2 linked regions of the Oleomonas cavernae genome follow. The protein of the gene in region 1 interacts with the protein of each later gene in a pairwise test. Links are inferred from orthologs where the notes say so. Each region holds a gene or a part of one and is shown on either strand. Other genes may lie near its edges. The genes, in order: D3874_RS22620 and ileS.

Region 1 (8,447 bases):
TGGTAGTGCAACTGAAGCTCCTGGCACTCGAGCGCCCGGCGCAAATCGCTCTCCAGCTCCATCTTGTACGAGGCCGCGCGTTGCATCTCGCGCGTGAACAGCATGTAGCCGCTGCGCCCGTTCGCCTTGGCCCAGTACATCGCGGTGTCGGCGTGCTTGATCAGCTCGTCCACCGTGTCGCCGTCGGTCGGATAGACCGAGATGCCGATGCTGGGCGTCACCTGCAGCACATGGCTGCCGACCACGGCCGGCGCGGCGATCCGTTCCAGCAGCGTCTTGGCGACATGCACGATGCTGGCAACCTCGCGCACATCGGGGACCAGAACGACGAACTCGTCGCCGCCCAGCCGCGCCACCGTGTCGCTGGCGCGCACACAGCCGATCAGGCGGTCGGCCACGATGCGCAGCAGCTTGTCGCCGACATGGTGGCCGATCGAGTCGTTGACGCGCTTGAAATGATCGAGGTCGATCATCAGGACGCCCACCTTGCTGCGCTCGCGGCGGCCCCGCGCCATCGCCATTTGCAGGCGATCGCCCAGCAGGCTGCGCATCGGCAGGCCGGTCAGGAAATCGTGGTGGGCGATGTGCTGGGCATATTCCTCGCGGCGCTTACGTTCGCTGATGTCGTAGGCGATGCTGATGTAGCCGACGATGCCCTGATCGGCGTCGCGCATGGCCGTGACGGCCAACTGCACGGGAACCCTGGAGCCGTCCTTGCGCACGAAGGTCCATTCGCCGTCGTCGGTGAAGCCCCGCCGCGCGTTGAAGGTGAAGGTTTCCAGGCCCGGCTCGACGGGCCGGCCGCTCATCTTGCTCAAGTCGGTTGCCCGGACCTGCACCTCGTCGGGATCGTAGACCTGTGCCATCGGCCCGCCCATGAGGTCGCCGCGGGGTACAACGTCAGGCGTTCCGCCGCGGGATTGACGCTGTCCACGATCCCCGCCGCATCGGTCGTGATGATGGCGAAGGGGGCGGCTTCGATCATCGAGTGCAGCCGGCGGTGCGCTTCGGCGATATCCTGCCGGGCCCGCTTCTGGGCGGTCATGTCCGTGACCAGCGCGACGAAGCGCGCATCGCCCCGGCCCGGCGCCACGTTGAGGGCCAGCATCATGGGAAATTCCTGGCCGTTGCGGCGCCAGCCGACGACCTCGCGGCGCAGGCCGATGAGCGCGGGATCCCGTTGCGCGGCGAACCGCCTCACATGGCGGTCGTGGACGGGGCGAAAGCGCTCGGGCATCAGCATGGTGACATTGCGGCCCAGAACCTCGTCGGCGGCAAAACCGAACATCTGTTCCGCGGCCGGGTTCATGGTCTCGACGATGCCCTTCGCGTCGATGCTGACGATGCCGTCGGCGACGCTCGCGACCAGGGTGCGATACCATTCCTCGGACGCCCGCAGCTTGCGCTCGGCCGCGCGCCGGTTCCCGGCCGACAGCAAGACCCGCGCGGCGGCGAGAAGCCGCTTCGCCGCCCGCATCCATGCCGGCCCTGCCGCAGCCGGCGCGATCGCGTCGCGCCCTGCGTCATTTGTCGGCGAGCCCTGGCGCGTGTCGGTCTGGTCTTGCACCCTGAAAGCACCCTGGTGAGACGGTGGACAACAACTTTATTGTCGTTAGGTGCTTTTACACTGGCTCTAGTTAACCCCCCGTTAACAATTCAAGGTGAAAAAAGTGCTAACATTGTCAATAGTGTCCGAATTCGCCGCCGCCATGGCGCCGCATCAGGCCGCGATGGCGTCGGCCGGCGTCTTGGCCCCGGTCATGAAGGCCACGGCATCGGACATCGAATAGGCCTTGGGATCGATGACGGTGAGGCGCCGGCCCAGCCGGTGGATGTGGATCCGGTCGGCGATCTCGAAGACATGGGGCATGTTGTGGCTGATCAGGACGATGGCCAGGCCACGCCGGCGCACGTCGAGGATCAGCTCCAGCACCCGGCGCGATTCCTTGACGCCCAGCGCCGCCGTCGGCTCGTCCATGATCACCACGCGCGAGCCGAACGCCGCCGCGCGGGCCACGGCGACACCCTGGCGCTGCCCGCCCGAGAGGGTTTCGACGCACTGGTTGATGCTCTGCACCGTCATCAGGCCCAGTTCGGTCAGCTTCTCGCGCGCGATGCGCTGCATCGCCCGGCGGTCCAGCATGCGGAACATCGAGCCGAGCACGCCCGGGCGGCGGATTTCCCGGCCCAGGAACATGTTGTCGGCAATCGACAGGCTGGGGGCCAGGGCCAGCGACTGGTAGACGGTCTCGATCCCCGCCGCCTGGGCGTCCAGCGGCGTGCGGAAGCAGACCGGCTGGCCTTCCAGGCGGATCTCGCCTTCGTCCGGCACCAGGGCGCCCGAGAGGGCGCGGATCAGCGACGACTTGCCGGCGCCGTTGTCGCCGATCACGGCCAGGATCTCGCCGGGAAAGAGCTCGAAATCGGCCCCGTCGAGGGCGGTGACGCGGCCGTAGCGTTTGACCAGGCCGCGCGCTTCCAGAACCGGCACCTTGGGCTGGCTGTTCTTCAGGTCGAGGGTCATGCCGACACCTTTCGGATCCACTGGTCGAGGGCGACTGCGACGATGATCAGGCAGCCGACGGTGAACTCCTGCCACAGGGCTTCGACGCCGGAGAGGGCGAGGCCGTTGCGGAACACCCCGACGATGAGGGCGCCGAACAGCGTGCCGATGATCGAGCCGCGCCCGCCGAACAGGCTGGCGCCGCCGATGACGACCGCCACGACACTGTCGAGGTTGGCGGTCTGCCCGGCCTGCGGGCTGATCGAGCCGATGCGGCCGATCAGGGTCCAGGCCCCCAGGGCGCAGATGACCCCCGCCGCGACATAGACCAAGAACAGGACACGGCCGGTGCGGATGCCGGCCAGCCGGGCCGCGTCGGGGTCGTCGCCGACGGCATAGAGATGGCGCCCGAAGGCCGTGCGGTTCAGCACGAACCAGACCGCCGCCACCAGCACCAGCATGAAGAACGAGCCGGCGGTCAGGCGGGCGCCGAAGGCGTCGACCGAAGTGCCCAGCCATTGCAGGAACGGCGCCTCCTTGCCGACATCCTGCGAGCGGATGGTTTCGGAGGCGGAGTACCACAGATTGAGGGCGAAGAAGATCGACCAGGTGCCCAGGGTTACAATGAAGGGCGGCAGTTTCAGCCGGGTCACCAGGGCGCCGTTCAGGGCGCCGCAGGCACCGCCCACAGCCACCCCGGCGGCGAAGGCGAGCGGTGCCGGCACCCCGGCCATGACCGCCAGCTTGCCCATCACCACCGAGCACAGCACCATGATCGCGCCGACCGACAGGTCGATGCCCGCGGTGATCACGATCAGGGTCTGCGCCACCCCGATGACGCAGATGATCGTCACCTGTTGCAGGACCAGGGACAGGTTGAAGGCGGACAGGAAGCGCCCGCCGGCGATCAGGCTGAAGGCGAGGATGCCCAGCAGCAGGACGATGGCGGGCACCGCCGTCGGGTTGGCATGCAGGAAGTGCTGGAGCCTTTGCAACGGGGTTTTCGCCCGGACGTCGAAATCGGCGACGCTGGTGTCCCGCTTTTCCAGCACGGCCTCGAAGGCCTGCATGCCGGGACGGTCGCCGCTGCCTATGTCCGCCATCTTGTCATCCTTCCTTGAGGGGGTTGGCCCTGGCGCCACCGCGCGCAGGCTTCCCCTTCTTTGGCTTCTCCCGCTCGCTCGCCGCCGCGGGTTGCCTGCTGAAATACTGTCCGTCATCGGCGGTCAGCCCCAGCACTTCTTCAAGGCTGCGGCGGCGTCGATCGAGGGAACGCCGGGAACCGGCTTGTCGGTGACCAGCTCGACCCCGGTATTGACGAAATCGAGCCCCTGGGAGGCCTGGGGCTTGACCCCTTCGTCGGCAAATTTCTTTACCGCCTCGACCCCCTTCGCCGCCATCAGCAGGGGAAACTGCATCGAGGTGGCGCCGATGACGCCGTCCTGGACATTGCGCACGCCGGGGCAGCCGCCGTCGACCGAGACGATCAGGACGTCCTTCTCGCGCCCGACCGAGCGCAGCGCTTCATAGGCGCCGGCGGCGGCCGGCTCGTTGATGGTGTAGACCACCGAAATCTCGGGGTCGCGCTGGAGCAGGTTCTCCATGGCCTTGCGGCCGCCCTCGTCGTTGCCCAGCGTCACGTCGTGCCCGACGATCCGGGGATCGCTCTCGTCCCCGATCCGGCCGGGATCGGCGAGATCGATGCCGAAGCCCTTCAGAAAGCCCTGGTCGCGCGCCACGTCGACCGAGATCTGGTTGGCATTGAGATCGAGCAGGGCAATTTTCGCGCCGGCCGCCTTGTCGCCCAGGGCCTTTGCCGCCCATTGGCCGATCATCTCGCCGGCCAGGAAATTGTCGGTGGCGAAGGTCGCATCCGCCGCATCGGCGGGGTCCAGCGGCGTATCGAGGGCGATCACCAGGATGCCGGCGGCGCGCGCCTTCTCGATCGCCGGGACGATGGCGCGTGAATCGTTGGGGGTGATCAGGATGCCCTTGGCGCCCGCGGCGATCAGGTTTTCCACCGCCGCGACCTGGGATTCATTGTCGCCGTCCAGCTTGCCGGCGAAGGAGCGCAGCTCCATGCCCAGTTGCGACGCGGCGGCTTCGGCGCCTTCCCGCATCTTGACGAAGAACGGGTTGGTGTTGGTCTTCGTGATGATACCCACGATCGGCTTGTCCGCCGCGAAAGCGCCGGGAATGCACAGGCCCAAAGTGAATACGGTTGTGGCGAGAAGCCGGAACGGCTGGCGCATGTTTCCCTCCCTGGGACGACGCTGATCTTCGCGGCGGAACCGCGGATGCTTGTTTTGGCCCGTTCATCAAATCCCAGGGGTATGGCGCTGTCAATAGATAAATCATTCCGAATTATTAATTGACAGGGCGCCGCGGCCGGCCTCATTGTCTGATCGTGAAGGGGCGCTGCCGGGTTCGTGGCGGCGCCCGATAAACCAAGAATGTCGAGGAACCAGGGATGGAGCAGGTCACGCCAGTTCAGGCTGTCGATGAATTCGTGTCGCCCGTCACCCGCGGCACCAACCAGCTTGGCGTGCGCCTCTACAACGAGCGGCTGATCCTGTCGCTGATCCGGCGCCATCGCAGCCTGGCCAAGGTGGAGATCGCCCGCCTCACCGGCCTTTCGGTCCAGACCACGACCGTCATCATCAACCACCTGGAAGCCGACGGCCTGCTGATCCCCGGCGAGCGGCAGCGCGGCCGGGTCGGCCAGCCTTCCGTGCCCTATTCGCTGAACCCCGACGGCGCCTTCGGGATCGGCATCATGATCGGGCGGCGCAGCAGCGACCTCGTCCTGATGGACCTGGTCGCCGGCATCCGCACAAGGCGCCGCGTAACCTATGCCTACCCGGTGCCGGGCGACCTCATGGCCTTTGCCGAGCGCGAGATCCCCGGGCTCGTGGCCGCCCTCGAACCGACGCAGCGTGACCGCATCAGTGGCCTTGGCGTCGCCATGCCCTTCGAGTTGTGGAACTGGGAAAACGACCTGAAAACGCCACCCGGCGCCTTGGGCGAATGGCGCCATTTCGACGCCGTCGGCGAACTTGCGCGCCGCTTTCCCGGCTGGCCGGTGCGGGTGTGCAACGATGCCACCTCGGCCTGCGCCGCCGAGCTTACCTTCGGCCAGGGTGCGGCCTATCAGAACTTCGCCTACTTCTATGTCGGCGCCTTCATCGGCGGCGGCATCGTGCTCAACGGCAGCCTGTTCCCGGGGCGCAGCGGCAATGCCGGGGCACTGGGATCCATGCCGATCCTGCGCCGGGAGGCGGGTGGCGCGGCGACCTTGCAACAATTGATCCGCACCGCCTCGATCTATCGCCTGGAACGCCGCCTGATCGCGGCGGGCAAGTCGGGCACCGCGATCTGGCTGTCGCCCGACGACTGGTCGAGTTTCGAGGCCCCGCTCGAGGCGTGGATCGCGGAAGCCGGCGAGGCGCTGGCCCAGGCCTGCGCGGCGGTCCTGTCGGTGATCGACTTCGACGCGATCGTCATCGACGGCGCCTTTCCCGTCGATGTCCGCCGCCGCCTGGTGGCGCGGACCCGGGACTGCCTGGCCCGCCTCGACCGGCAGGGATTGACCGAGGCGGCCGTGGTGGAGGGCAGCATCGGCCGCGACGCCCGGGCGATCGGCGGTGCCGCCCTGCCGCTGCTGGCCGCCTTCGCCCGCGACCACGACGTTCTGTTCAAGGATTGACCATGCTCAAGGGAATCAATCCGCTGATCGGCCCGGACCTGCTGGGCATCCTGCGCGCCATGGGCCACGGCGACGAGATCGCCATCGTCGACGCCAACTACCCCGCCGACGCCCATGCCCACCGCCTGGTCCGCATGGACGGCCATGCGGCACCGGTGATCCTGGATGCGGTACTGTCGCTCATGCCGCTGGACGCGGCGGTGCCGCAGGCGGCGTTCCGGCCCTGCGCCTTTGGCGAGCGCGGGCGGATGGAGCCCGTGTTCGCCGAGTTCGAGGCGGCGATCGCCTGCCACGAGCCGGGTTTCAGCCTGGTGCCGATCGAGGGCGAGCCGTTCTACGACCGCATCCGCGCCGCCTATGCGGTGGTTGCCAGCGGCGAGCGCCGGCTCTACGGCAACGTCATCCTGCGCAAGGGCGTGATCCAGCCAACCGAGGGCGCGCCATGATCCTGGTGTGCGGCGAGGCGCTGATCGACCTCTTCGTCGGCCCCCCGACGGCCCCGAGATGCCGGCGCGGGCCGTGGTCGGCGGCTCGCCGTTCAACGTGGCGATCGGGCTTGCTCGATTGGGCGCCCGGCCAGCGTTTCTGGGCGGCATTTCGCACGACCGGTTCGGTGTCCTGCTGGCCGACACGCTGCAGCGCGAGGGGGTCGATGGCCGCTTCCTGGTGCGTCCAAACGCGCTGTCGACGATTTCGGCCATCGCCACCGGCCCCGACGGCCAGCCCAGCTATTCGTTCCATGGCGAGGGGGCGGCCGACCGCTCGATCGGCCCGACCGACCTGCCGGTGGCCTTGCCGGACGAGATCAGGGCGCTGACCTTCGGCTCCTATACCATGGTGGTGGAGCCGGTGGGCTCGGCCTTCGCCGCCCTGGCCGCGCGCGAGGCGGGCCGGCGCGTGATCAGCGTCGACCCGAACCTGCGCCCCGCCGTGGTCGGCGACATGGACCGCTGGGCACTGGCGGGCGAGCGCTTCTACCGCGCCGCCACCATCGTCAAGGCCAGCGACGAGGACATCCGCATCGCCTGGGCCGGCCGGCTGAGCATTGCCGACGCGGCGGCCTATTGGCTGGACTGCGGTGCCCGCCTGGTCGTCGTCACCGCCGGCGAGCAGGGCGCCACGGCCTTTTCCGCCGCCGGAACAGTCGCCGTTCCAGGGCGTTGCGTCAGGGTACGCGATACCGTCGGTGCCGGCGACACCTTCCATGCGGCGCTGCTGGCGCAGTTGTCGACCACCGGCCGCCTCGACCCGCAGGCGATCGGCGCCCTGGACCGGGAGGCGATCGGCGATCTGCTGGCCTATGCCACCGCTGCCGCGGCGATCACCTGCACCCGGCGCGGGGCCGACCTGCCGACCGCGGCGGAAGTCGCGGCAAACCTCGAGCCTCACCTTGTCGGGGCGCTGGAATGACTGGGAAAGAGACATCCGCATGACCAGCCGCACCATTCCCGTCGATCCTTTCGTGCTGACGGTCTTCGGCGCCACCGGCGACCTGGCGCGCCGCAAGCTGCTGCCGGCGCTGTTTCACCGCGATCTCGCCGGCCAACTGCCGCAGCGCGCGAGCATCATCGGCGCGTCGCGCCGCGTCATGAGCCGCGGGCAATTCCTGGATTTCGCCCGCCAGGCCCTGGTCGACCACGTTCCGGCGACGGAACTGAGCGGCCCCGAATTGCAGCGCTTCCTCGACCGGCTGAACTATGTCGTCCTCGATGCCGAGGGCGACGAGGGCTGGCGCGACCTGGCCGAACTGGTCGCGCCGCAAAGCGACCTTATCCACGTCCACTACCTGGCCACCGCGCCCAGCCTGTTTCAGCCGATTTGCGAACGCCTGAGCCGCCACGGCATGGCCGCCGGCAATGCCCGCCTGGTGGTCGAGAAGCCGATCGGCAAGAACCTCGAGTCAGCGCGCCTGGTCAACGCGGCCATCGGCGCCGTTTTCCCCGAGGACCGCGTCTATCGCATCGACCATTACCTGGGCAAGGAGACGGTGCAGAACCTGATGGCGCTGCGCTTCGCCAATGCGCTGTTCGAGCCCTTGTGGAATTCCGGCCACATCGACCATGTCCAGATCACCGTGGCCGAAAGCCTGGGCGTCGAGGAACGGGCCGGTTACTATGATACCGCAGGCGCCATGCGCGACATGGTGCAGAACCACCTGCTGCAACTGCTCTGCCTGGTCGCCATGGAACCGCCGGCCTCGCTCGACGCCGATGCCGTGCGCGACGAGAAGCTCAAGGT
Region 2 (8,921 bases), 1.6 Mb from region 1 along the record:
CGGTGGCCGAGCGGCGGCTGGCGGCGGGCGGGGATGGTGGGGCGGTGGAGGATCGGGGCTTGACCGCTTATGGCCTAGTGACGGAGCGGGAGCGGCTGATCGACGAACTGCTGTGTGGAAATCCGAAGCGGCTGTGGGATGAGCAGTGAGATACATGCTGTGTCCCGGGAATCTTCCCGGAATCCTCGCATACTGTGTCTCCGCAAATTTCGATGGCGGTCCGAGCAAGATACCGTCAGGCGGCTCAATACTGAAGCGCATCCCCAGGGGGCAAAGTGCATATTTTTCTTGCTATTGCGCATGAATATGCCATAAATTCGCATGAATTTGTTAGAGGTTTGCATGCCCATGGAGCATTTTGCGGTCATTCAGTCGCTTTGCCGCGTCGGCTTGGCGACGCAGGACGACAAGTTCCGCAAACAGGTCGAGAGGCTGCTTGAGCGGCTGAAGAAGGCTGGGGACGCCGAATCGGCCGAGAGCCTAGACCGCCTCCTTGAGGCTCAGCAGCAATCGCTCGCGCTGCAGCCTAGCAAGGTCGAACTCTCGCGCGCCGCCGTTGGCGAGCGGCTCACTAATTCCGTTAACCCGCCCCACGATCGCGAGAGCAGTTCCCCGTTGGCCCAGATTATCATGGATCCTGGGAGCGAAACTCCGCCACCAGTCCTGACGCCAGACTTGCAAAGTGCCTTGGACAGTTTGCTCCAGGAGTGGGTCGACTACGACGAACTACGCACTTTAGGGGTGGCGCCGACCCAGTCTTGCCTGATCTTCGGAGAACCCGGCACCGGCAAGACCGTGACCGCCATGTACATCGCCACAAGACTTGGGCTGCCAGTAGTACTCGCCCGGCTCGACGGCATGATGAGTTCATTCCTTGGCACCACAGCGCGCAATATCGGTGCCTTGTTTGAGTTTGCGAACCGATACCGTTGCGTGTTGCTACTCGACGAATTCGACGCGCTTGCAAAGCTGCGGGACGACCCGCAGGAAGTCGGAGAGATTAAGCGGGTAGTGAACACATTGCTGCAATGTCTCGATACGCGCGCGGACCTTGGCTTGACGATTGCCATCACCAACCACCCAAACCTCCTCGACCCAGCGATTTGGCGACGCTTCGAGGTGAAAATCGAAATGCCTTTGCCGCCGCCTGACGAGCGCGAGCGGCTCATCGCCGGCTTCCTGCGGCCTCTTTCGGTGCAGGATAGCGGCGTGGACTTGCTCTCGTGGGCCTCTGAGGGCGCTACGGGCGCCGAGGTCAGGTCAATGGTAAACGCCATCAAGCGTTACAGCGTCCTACAGAAGACGGGCGAACAACGCGGCAAACTGGATCCTCAGGACATCCTGGCTGCATTGCAGCGCTACTATATTACCAGTGCCAAATTGGAAGATCGCTCGCGGCTTGGAACGCTGCGTGATGATCCTAAGAGCCTAGCCCGCGCGCTGCTGACCAGCGAGGACGGAAAGTTCACCCAGTCAACGGTTGCGCATTTGCTCGGTCGTGATCAGGGCACAATCAGCCGGTGGATGCGGGAGGAGCCGGCTTAGTTGCCGGGATGTAGATGGCGGAAAACAATCCGGTTCAGATCGTCCTCAATGACAACGACTATATTACCGCCCCGGAGCCAGGCCGGTCCGGGCCGCCGTTCGACTTTTTTGCTGGGCGTGATGCGGCGTTTGCTAAGCATAAGGCCAAGTTGGCCGGCCGGTTGTCAGAGGTTTCTAAAACGCTAGAGAAAGTCGGCGTTGATGGCCAAGGCTACATCAAGGTGCGTCTTCGCGAGGAGGCGCTCGCCAAGTCACACCGTCCCATTCGATCGATGTTCGTCCCTTCGGAGTTTCCATGCGTGGGGGCTGCGGGACTTGGCGAGTTGTTCTACTTGGCTAGTGCGAAGAATATCGGCGGCCTGATCAACGTGGTTGCCGAAGCCGAGTTGACCACCAACTGGGTGGAAGGCCGCGATGGAAAGGTGCGCGCTCAGCCGTCAAAGGTCAGGTCGGATGTCGGTGCGATCGAGGACGTGAGCCTTCCCGACCCCATAGCCAAGCGCGATTTCGACGCGAAGACGGCTGTAAGTTGGCTCTCGGATCCGAGGACTGGCGGCTTCTACATTGTCGAGTTGTTCGAGAACCCGGTGTTGGCCCAACGTCGCACTGGACGCAGCCGTGGTCGCCTCGCCGAAAGTGTTCAGAGCCTGTTCAGTCAACTTGGCGCTGGCGTTGTTGCTTGGCCCATGCCTGCGGCGGGTGGTGAACTACCCTTAGCCTTGCGTCTGACGCTTAGCCAGGATGTGGCAAGGCTCGTCAGCGCACCGAGCAACGAGGGGCTTCCCGTCGAGATCGACCCCAATCCTGCTCGTCACGAGCAGGCCTTGCAGCACTTGGCTAGCCATCCGGCAGTCCGGCGAATTTCATTACCGCTCCGGCTTGAACTGTCCACCGCTGACAGCGCCCCTCTTTCTCGAACCCCTGCGGTTCCAGTGCCTAACCCCGAGGTCAATTACCCAAAAATAGGCGTGATCGACACTGGTCTTGGCCCTGCACTCCACGACTGGGTGATCGGCAGACACGACTATCTGGACGAAACCGAAGTCGACGGCGAACATGGCTCCTTTGTAGGGGGGCTGCTGGTCGGCGCCAAGGCCTTGAACCCTGCAATTCCAGGACTCGAGGACGACGGTTGTGAATTGGTTGATCTTGCGCTCTTCCCGCAGGGCGACTTTATGAGCACTTATCCAGGTGGCTTCATCGATTTCCTTCACGAGATGGATCAGGCGATCAAGGAGGCGTCGGAGAGCCATGGCGTTCGCGTCTTTAACCTGAGCATCAACGCTGTCAGCGCGGTGGAGCCTGACCACTACAGCTATTATGCCGCGCGCATGGACGAGATCGCGGCCAAACATGATGTGGTCATTGTCAACTCGGCTGGCAATCTCGACGGAAGCGAGCGCCGCGCTCCTTGGCCGAAAAAGCCCATCGACGCGATTAAGTATTTCGCGGCCAGGGTCGAGCCGGACACTATCCACAAGCCGACAGAAAGCTATCGGGCTATTTCCGTTGGGGCTCTGAACCCACCTGGTTGCACGGTTCACAACGAAGGACTACCGACCACTTACACGCGCCGAGGGCCTGGCTTGCGGGTCGGTTGCAAGCCTGATGTGGCGCACTACGGGGGCAACGACGGCGCAGGTCCAAGTGGCCACCACGGCTTGGTTTCGCTGGCTCCGGACGGGGCGCTAATGTCCGACTGTGGCACCAGCTTCGCAGCTCCCCTGGTCGCCAAGTCCTTGGCTTCGCTGGAAAGCCGAATTGAAGGGCGGATGCCTAGCCATGCCTTGCGCGCTCTGTTGATCCACAACTGTTTCACACCGGAGGCGCTCCAGGACAAGCGGCTCGCACATCTGGCGCGTCAGTTCGTTGGTTTCGGGGTGCCCTGTCCGACATCGCAGATGCTCCTCACGGATGACAGCTCGATCACTTTGGTATTCACGAGCCGCCTTCCGGACGACGAGAAGCGCCCGAAAGTTCTGCGTTTTCCCTTTCAGTGGCCGCAGGCCCTTGTCGATCCAAGTACCGGCGCCTGCCTTGGGGAAGCGACCGCGACGCTTGTGTATGAACCGCCGGTTGATCGGGCGTTTGGCGCCGAGTTCGTGCGGATCAATCTGGATGCCAAGCTACAACAGCGCCAATTGGAGAACTGCAAGGACGGAAGCCCCAGTTTCCATGATCGGTTTGAGCAGTGCTTTCTGCCCAAAACCTCAAAGCAGCCAGTGCCAGAAAAGGAACTGATCAAGCAAGGTCTGAAGTGGTGGCCTACCAAGCGCTATAGGACGCGCTTTGCCGCCGTTGGTGCTGGCGAAAGCTCAGAGTGGCGCATTGAGGTGTCTGCGCTCAGACGGGCCGAAGCGCCGTTCCCGATCGAAGGTGTACCTTTCAGCCTCGTAGTAACAATCCGTGACCCTAGCGGCGTGCAACCCATTTTCCAGCAACTGCGACGTTCGCTGCAAACCAGCCGCGTTCAGCTAGAGGACTTGAGGACGCATCAGCGTGTCCGCACCGGCGGATAGTAGGGGCAGCATATGGACGGCTCACTGTCTGAACTGACATCAATGTCCGTTCTTGGGCGCTGAGCAGCTGTGAGACCAAGCTCTATGGAAGGACCACTCTCGGCCAAGGGCCGTCGTCTTAGTGCAAGATCGATCGACCAAGCCATGGTTGCCCCCATCCCCTCACCCCACCTTCTCAATCAGCGCCATCGCCGCCGCCGGGTTGCGCACCTTCGCCCCGGCGATGAAATAGGCGAACACGTCCCCCCGCTTCGCCCAGGCCTTGGCCTGCTTCGTGTACCCCGCCAGTTCCGCATCGGTCACCCCGCTGGGCAGGTCCTCGTGGCTGGACATGAAGCGGGCGTAGGTGAAATCGGCGGTGGGTTGGTCGATTTCGGGGAAGTCTTCGTCCTTGGCATAGACGATCGCCACATTGTGGCGGTGGGCGAGGTCGTAGAATTCCTGGGTCTGGAAGGTGGGGCTGCGCACCTCCACGGCGTGGCGCAGGGGGAGGCCGTCCTGCTCCCTGGGCAGGAGGGAGAGGAAGGCGCCGAAGTCGGCGGGGTCGAACTTCTTGGTCGCCATGAACTGCCAGTTGATGGGGCCGAGCTTGTCGCCCAGTTCGCTCAGGCCCTGGCCCACGAATTTCCCCACCGATTCGGCGGCGTCGGCCAGCACCCGGCGGTTGGTGGTGAAGCGCGAGGCCTTCACCGCGAAGACGAAGCCGTCGGGCGTCTCGTCGCGCCATTTGGCCCAGGTGTCGGGCTTGAAGCTGGAATAATAGGTGCCGTTGATCTCGATCGAGGTCAGCCGGCGCGAGGCGTATTCGAGTTCGCGCTTTTGCGTGAGGTCGTCGGGGTAGAAGACGCCGCGCCAGGGCTCGAAGGTCCAGCCGCCGATGCCCACCCTGATCTTGCCCGCCCCAACTTTGCCCGTCTTGTTCTGGCCCGCCATGACGTCGCTCCCGGTGCTAAGGTGGCGGCCATCGTCCATGGAAAGGGCCGCGTCGTGAAGATCGCAAAGACCATCCTGCTCGTCATCGGCATCCTCGCCCTGCTCATGGGTGGGCTGTGGATGGGCCAGGGCAGCGGCTATATCCCTTGGCCGGAGAGCAGCTTCATGATCTCGCAGACACCGTGGATCTGGCGCGGCGCCTTGCTGGCCGTGGCCGGGCTGGTGGCGATTTTCATCGCGCGGCGGCGGTAGGACTCCCGGCCTGTGAGCCCCCGCCGTCATCCCGGCGCAGGCCGGGATCCATTCTGGGGCAGCGCGCGACGTCCCAATGGATTCCGGCCTGCGCCGGAATGACGGGGTATCGAGGGGCGGATTCGCGGCGGCCCCATGGCTGGACGGGCTGGAAACAGCCTGATACAACCACGAACCTTTGCTTGCCCCTTACATTTTGGCCCGTTCCCGCGATGAGCACCGATTACAAAGCGACCGTTTTTCTGCCCGAGACCGGCTTTGAGATGAAGGCCGGGCTGACGCGGAAAGAACCGGCGCTGATTGAACGCTGGGACCGGCTCGACATCTACGGGAAGCTGCGCGCCAGCCGCAAGGGCCGCGAGAAATTCGTCCTGCACGATGGCCCGCCCTATGCCAACGGCAACATCCACATCGGCACGGCGCTGAACAAGATCCTGAAGGATGTGATCAACCGCAGCCAGTCGATGATGGGCAAGGACGCGCCCTATGTGCCGGGCTGGGATTGTCACGGCCTGCCGATCGAATGGAAGATCGAGGAGAAGTACAGGGCCGCCGGCAAGTCCAAGAACGCCGTGCCCGTGGTCGAATTCCGCCAGGAATGCCGCGACTTTGCCGAACACTGGATCGGCGTGCAGAAGGCGGAGTTCCGGCGTCTGGGCGTCGAGGGCGACTGGTCGAACCCCTATACCACCATGGCCTATCCGGCCGAGGCCAGGATCGTTCAGGAGTGCCTGAAGTTCCTGATGAACGGCGGCCTCTATCGCGGGGCCAAGCCGGTGATGTGGTCGGTGGTCGAGGAGACCGCCCTGGCCGAGGCCGAGATCGAATATCACGACCATACCTCGACCACGATCCATGTCCGCTTCCCCGTGGTCTCGGGCCCCGCGGCGCTGCTGGGGGCCGCGATCGTGATCTGGACCACCACGCCCTGGACCATGCCGGCCAACCGCGGCATCGCCGCCGGGGCCGAGGCGCACTATGTCCGCATCAAGGTGACCGATGTGACCGATGCCAGCCGCGCCAAGGTCGGCGAATCGCTGGTGCTGGCGGAACCGCTGCTGGCCCAGGTCCTGCGCGATACCGGCATCACCGATTACGCGGTCGAGGCGCGCCTGGCGGGCGCCGAGATCGCCGGCCACGCCATCTGCGCCCATCCGCTGCGCGGGCAAGGCTATGACTTCGACGTGCCGGTGCTGGCGGGCGATTTCGTCACCATGGATACCGGCACCGGCTTCGTCCACATGGCGCCGGCCCACGGCCCGGACGATTTCGAGCTGGGCCGCAAGCATGGCCTGGAAGTGCCCGAATATGTCGGGCCGGACGGCGTCTATGCCCCCCATGTGCCGCTGTTCGCCGGCCGCCGGGTGCTGCGCGCCAACGGCAAGGACGGCGACGCCAACGGTGCCGTGTGCGAGGCGATCGACGAGGCCGGCGGGCTGCTCAGCCGCGGCCGGCTCACCCATTCCTACCCGCATTCCTGGCGCTCCAAGGCGCCGGTGATCTTCCGCGCCACCCCGCAGTGGTTCATCTCGATGACCACCAACGGCCTGCGCGACAAGGCCCTGGCCGCGATCGACGAGACCCAGTGGGTGCCCGGCGTCGGGCGCAACCGCATCCATGCCATGATCGCCAGCCGGCCCGACTGGGTGATCTCGCGCCAGCGCGCCTGGGGCGTGCCCATCACCGTGTTCGTGAACAAGGCGACCAGCGAGCCGCTGCGCGACGGGCAAGTCAACGAACGCATCGTCGAGGCGGTGCAGGCCGAAGGGGCGGATGCCTGGTTCGCCAGCAAGCCGGAACGGTTCTTGGGGCAGGGTTACGACCCGGCGGATTACGAGCAGGTCACCGACATTCTCGACGTCTGGTTCGATTCGGGTTCCACCCACGCCTTCGTGCTGGAAGAGCGGGAAGAGCTGATGTGGCCGGCCTCGCTGTACCTTGAGGGCTCGGACCAGCATCGCGGCTGGTTCCATTCCTCCCTGCTGGAGGCCTGCGGCACCCGCGGCCGGGCGCCTTACGACGCGGTCGTCACCCACGGCTTCGTGGTCGACGGCCAGGGCCGCAAGATGTCCAAGTCGCTGGGCAACACCATCGCGCCGCAGAACGTGATCGACCAGAACGGCGCCGATATCCTGCGCCTGTGGGTGGCGACGTCGGACTTCTCGGAAGACCTGAAGATCGACAACGACATCCTGAAGGCTAAGGTCGAGATCTATCGCAAGCTGCGCAACACGATCCGTTACGTGCTGGGCAATATCGCGGGCTTCACCGCGGCCGAGAAACTCCCCGCCGAGGCGATGCCCGAGCTGGACCGCTGGGTCCTGCACCGGTTGAGCGAGCTCGACCGCGACATCCGGGCGGGCTACGGCGAGTACGAATTCCACCGCGCCTTCACCGCGCTGGCGGAATTCTGCATCTCCGACCTCTCGGCCTTCTATTTCGACGTGCGCAAGGACGCGCTCTATTGCGACGCGACGGATTCGATCCGCCGCCGCGCCGTGCGCACCGTGCTCGACACGCTGTTCACCTGCCTCACCACCTGGGCCGCCCCGGTGCTGTGCTTCACCACCGAGGAAGCCTGGCTGACCCGCTTCCCCGACGACGAGGGCGAGAGCATCCACCTGCACGAATTCGCCCCCATCCCGGCGACATGGGCCGACGACGCCCTGGCCGCCAAGTGGGAGCGCCTGCGCGACCTGCGCCGGGTGATCACCGGCGCCCTGGAAGTGGAACGGCGCGAGAAGCGGATCGGCGCCAGCCTGCAGGCCAACCCGGTGGTGCATATCGAGGATGCCGGCCTGCTGGCGCTGGCCCAGTCGGTCGACATGGCCGAGCTGTTGATCACCTCAGGCCTGGAACTGGCCGCCGGCCCGGGGCCGGACGGTGCCTTCCGCCTGCCCGACGTGCCGGGCGTCGCGGTGGTGCCGCGCAATGCGACGGGCGAGAAATGCGTCCGCTGCTGGATGGTCCTGCCCGAGGTCGGCGCCCATGCCGATCATCCCGGCCTGTGCCACCGCTGCTATGGGGTCGTCGCCCATGGCTGAGGCCGGCGCCGTGCGGCATCGGGGCCTGGGGCTGATCCTGCTGGCCCTGACCCTGGTCGCCGACCGCGTCTCGAAGGAAGCGCTGATCGGCCGGCTGGACGGGCAGGATGCGATCACGGTGACCGATTTCTTCAATCTGGTCATGGTGTGGAACCGCGGCGTCAGCTTCGGCTTGTTCCAGCAGGGCGACGCTGCCGGGCGCTACCTGCTGACCGGCTTTGCCGTCGTGGTCGCGTTGGTCCTCATTGCCTGGATGTGGCGCAATGCCGCCAGGATCGCGGTCACCGGCCTGGCTTTCGTGGCTGGCGGCGCCCTGGGCAATGCGTATGATCGCGTGGTTTACGGGGCGGTGGCCGATTTCTTCGACTTCCACCTCTTCGGTTTTCATTTCTGGGCGTTCAACATTGCCGACGCCGCGATTACCATCGGCGTCGGTTTCCTGTTGCTCGATGCCTTCCGCGGCGGCGCCAAGGTCGCCCCGTCGCTAAAGGAGCAGTGAAGATGAGCCTGATCATCCGCACCAATGGCCGCCGCGCCCTGGCGCTCACCGGCGTGGCCGCCGCCGGCCTGCTGCTCGCGGCCTGCGACGGCGGCGGCGACATTCGCGCCCAGATGGGCCTGTCGCGCA

Evidence for each region.
Region 2: the proteins of D3874_RS22620 (region 1) and ileS interact in binary tests that used the Escherichia coli proteins (3 or more experiments, as listed by UniProt). The link is inferred for Oleomonas cavernae from one-to-one orthologs.

Annotation. Positions count from the first base shown.
Region 1 is NZ_QYUK01000011.1:3,881,345-3,889,791, forward strand. Bases 2,743-5,629 are described here. They hold D3874_RS22620 (substrate-binding domain-containing protein), read right to left. Parts: upstream 4,756-5,629; coding sequence 3,730-4,755; downstream 2,743-3,729. Other genes in these bases: D3874_RS22615 (ABC transporter permease), read right to left, coding at 2,743-3,606; D3874_RS22625 (ROK family transcriptional regulator), read left to right, coding at 4,974-5,629. In the rest of the region: D3874_RS22600 (sensor domain-containing protein), read right to left, coding at 1-866; D3874_RS22605 (PAS domain-containing protein), read right to left, coding at 815-1,477; D3874_RS22610 (ATP-binding cassette domain-containing protein), read right to left, coding at 1,721-2,524; more of D3874_RS22615, read right to left, coding at 2,521-2,742; more of D3874_RS22625, read left to right, coding at 5,630-6,209; D3874_RS22630 (RbsD/FucU family protein), read left to right, coding at 6,212-6,655; D3874_RS22635 (PfkB family carbohydrate kinase), read left to right, coding at 6,714-7,619; zwf (glucose-6-phosphate dehydrogenase), read left to right, coding at 7,639-8,447. UniProt on the Escherichia coli protein: Part of the ABC transporter complex RbsABC involved in ribose import. Binds ribose. Also serves as the primary chemoreceptor for chemotaxis.
Region 2 is NZ_QYUK01000011.1:2,259,437-2,268,357, forward strand. Bases 5,133-8,493 are described here. They hold ileS (isoleucine--tRNA ligase), read left to right. Parts: upstream 5,133-5,461; coding sequence 5,462-8,293; downstream 8,294-8,493. Other genes in these bases: D3874_RS28570 (hypothetical protein), read left to right, coding at 5,133-5,249; lspA (signal peptidase II), read left to right, coding at 8,286-8,493. In the rest of the region: D3874_RS14675 (mobile mystery protein A), read left to right, coding at 1-149; D3874_RS14680 (AAA family ATPase), read left to right, coding at 343-1,545; D3874_RS14685 (S8 family peptidase), read left to right, coding at 1,560-4,064; D3874_RS14690 (DUF72 domain-containing protein), read right to left, coding at 4,227-4,997; more of D3874_RS28570, read left to right, coding at 5,019-5,132; more of lspA, read left to right, coding at 8,494-8,792; D3874_RS14710 (DUF3035 domain-containing protein), read left to right, coding at 8,795-8,921. UniProt on the Escherichia coli protein: Catalyzes the attachment of isoleucine to tRNA(Ile). As IleRS can inadvertently accommodate and process structurally similar amino acids such as valine, to avoid such errors it has two additional distinct tRNA(Ile)-dependent editing activities.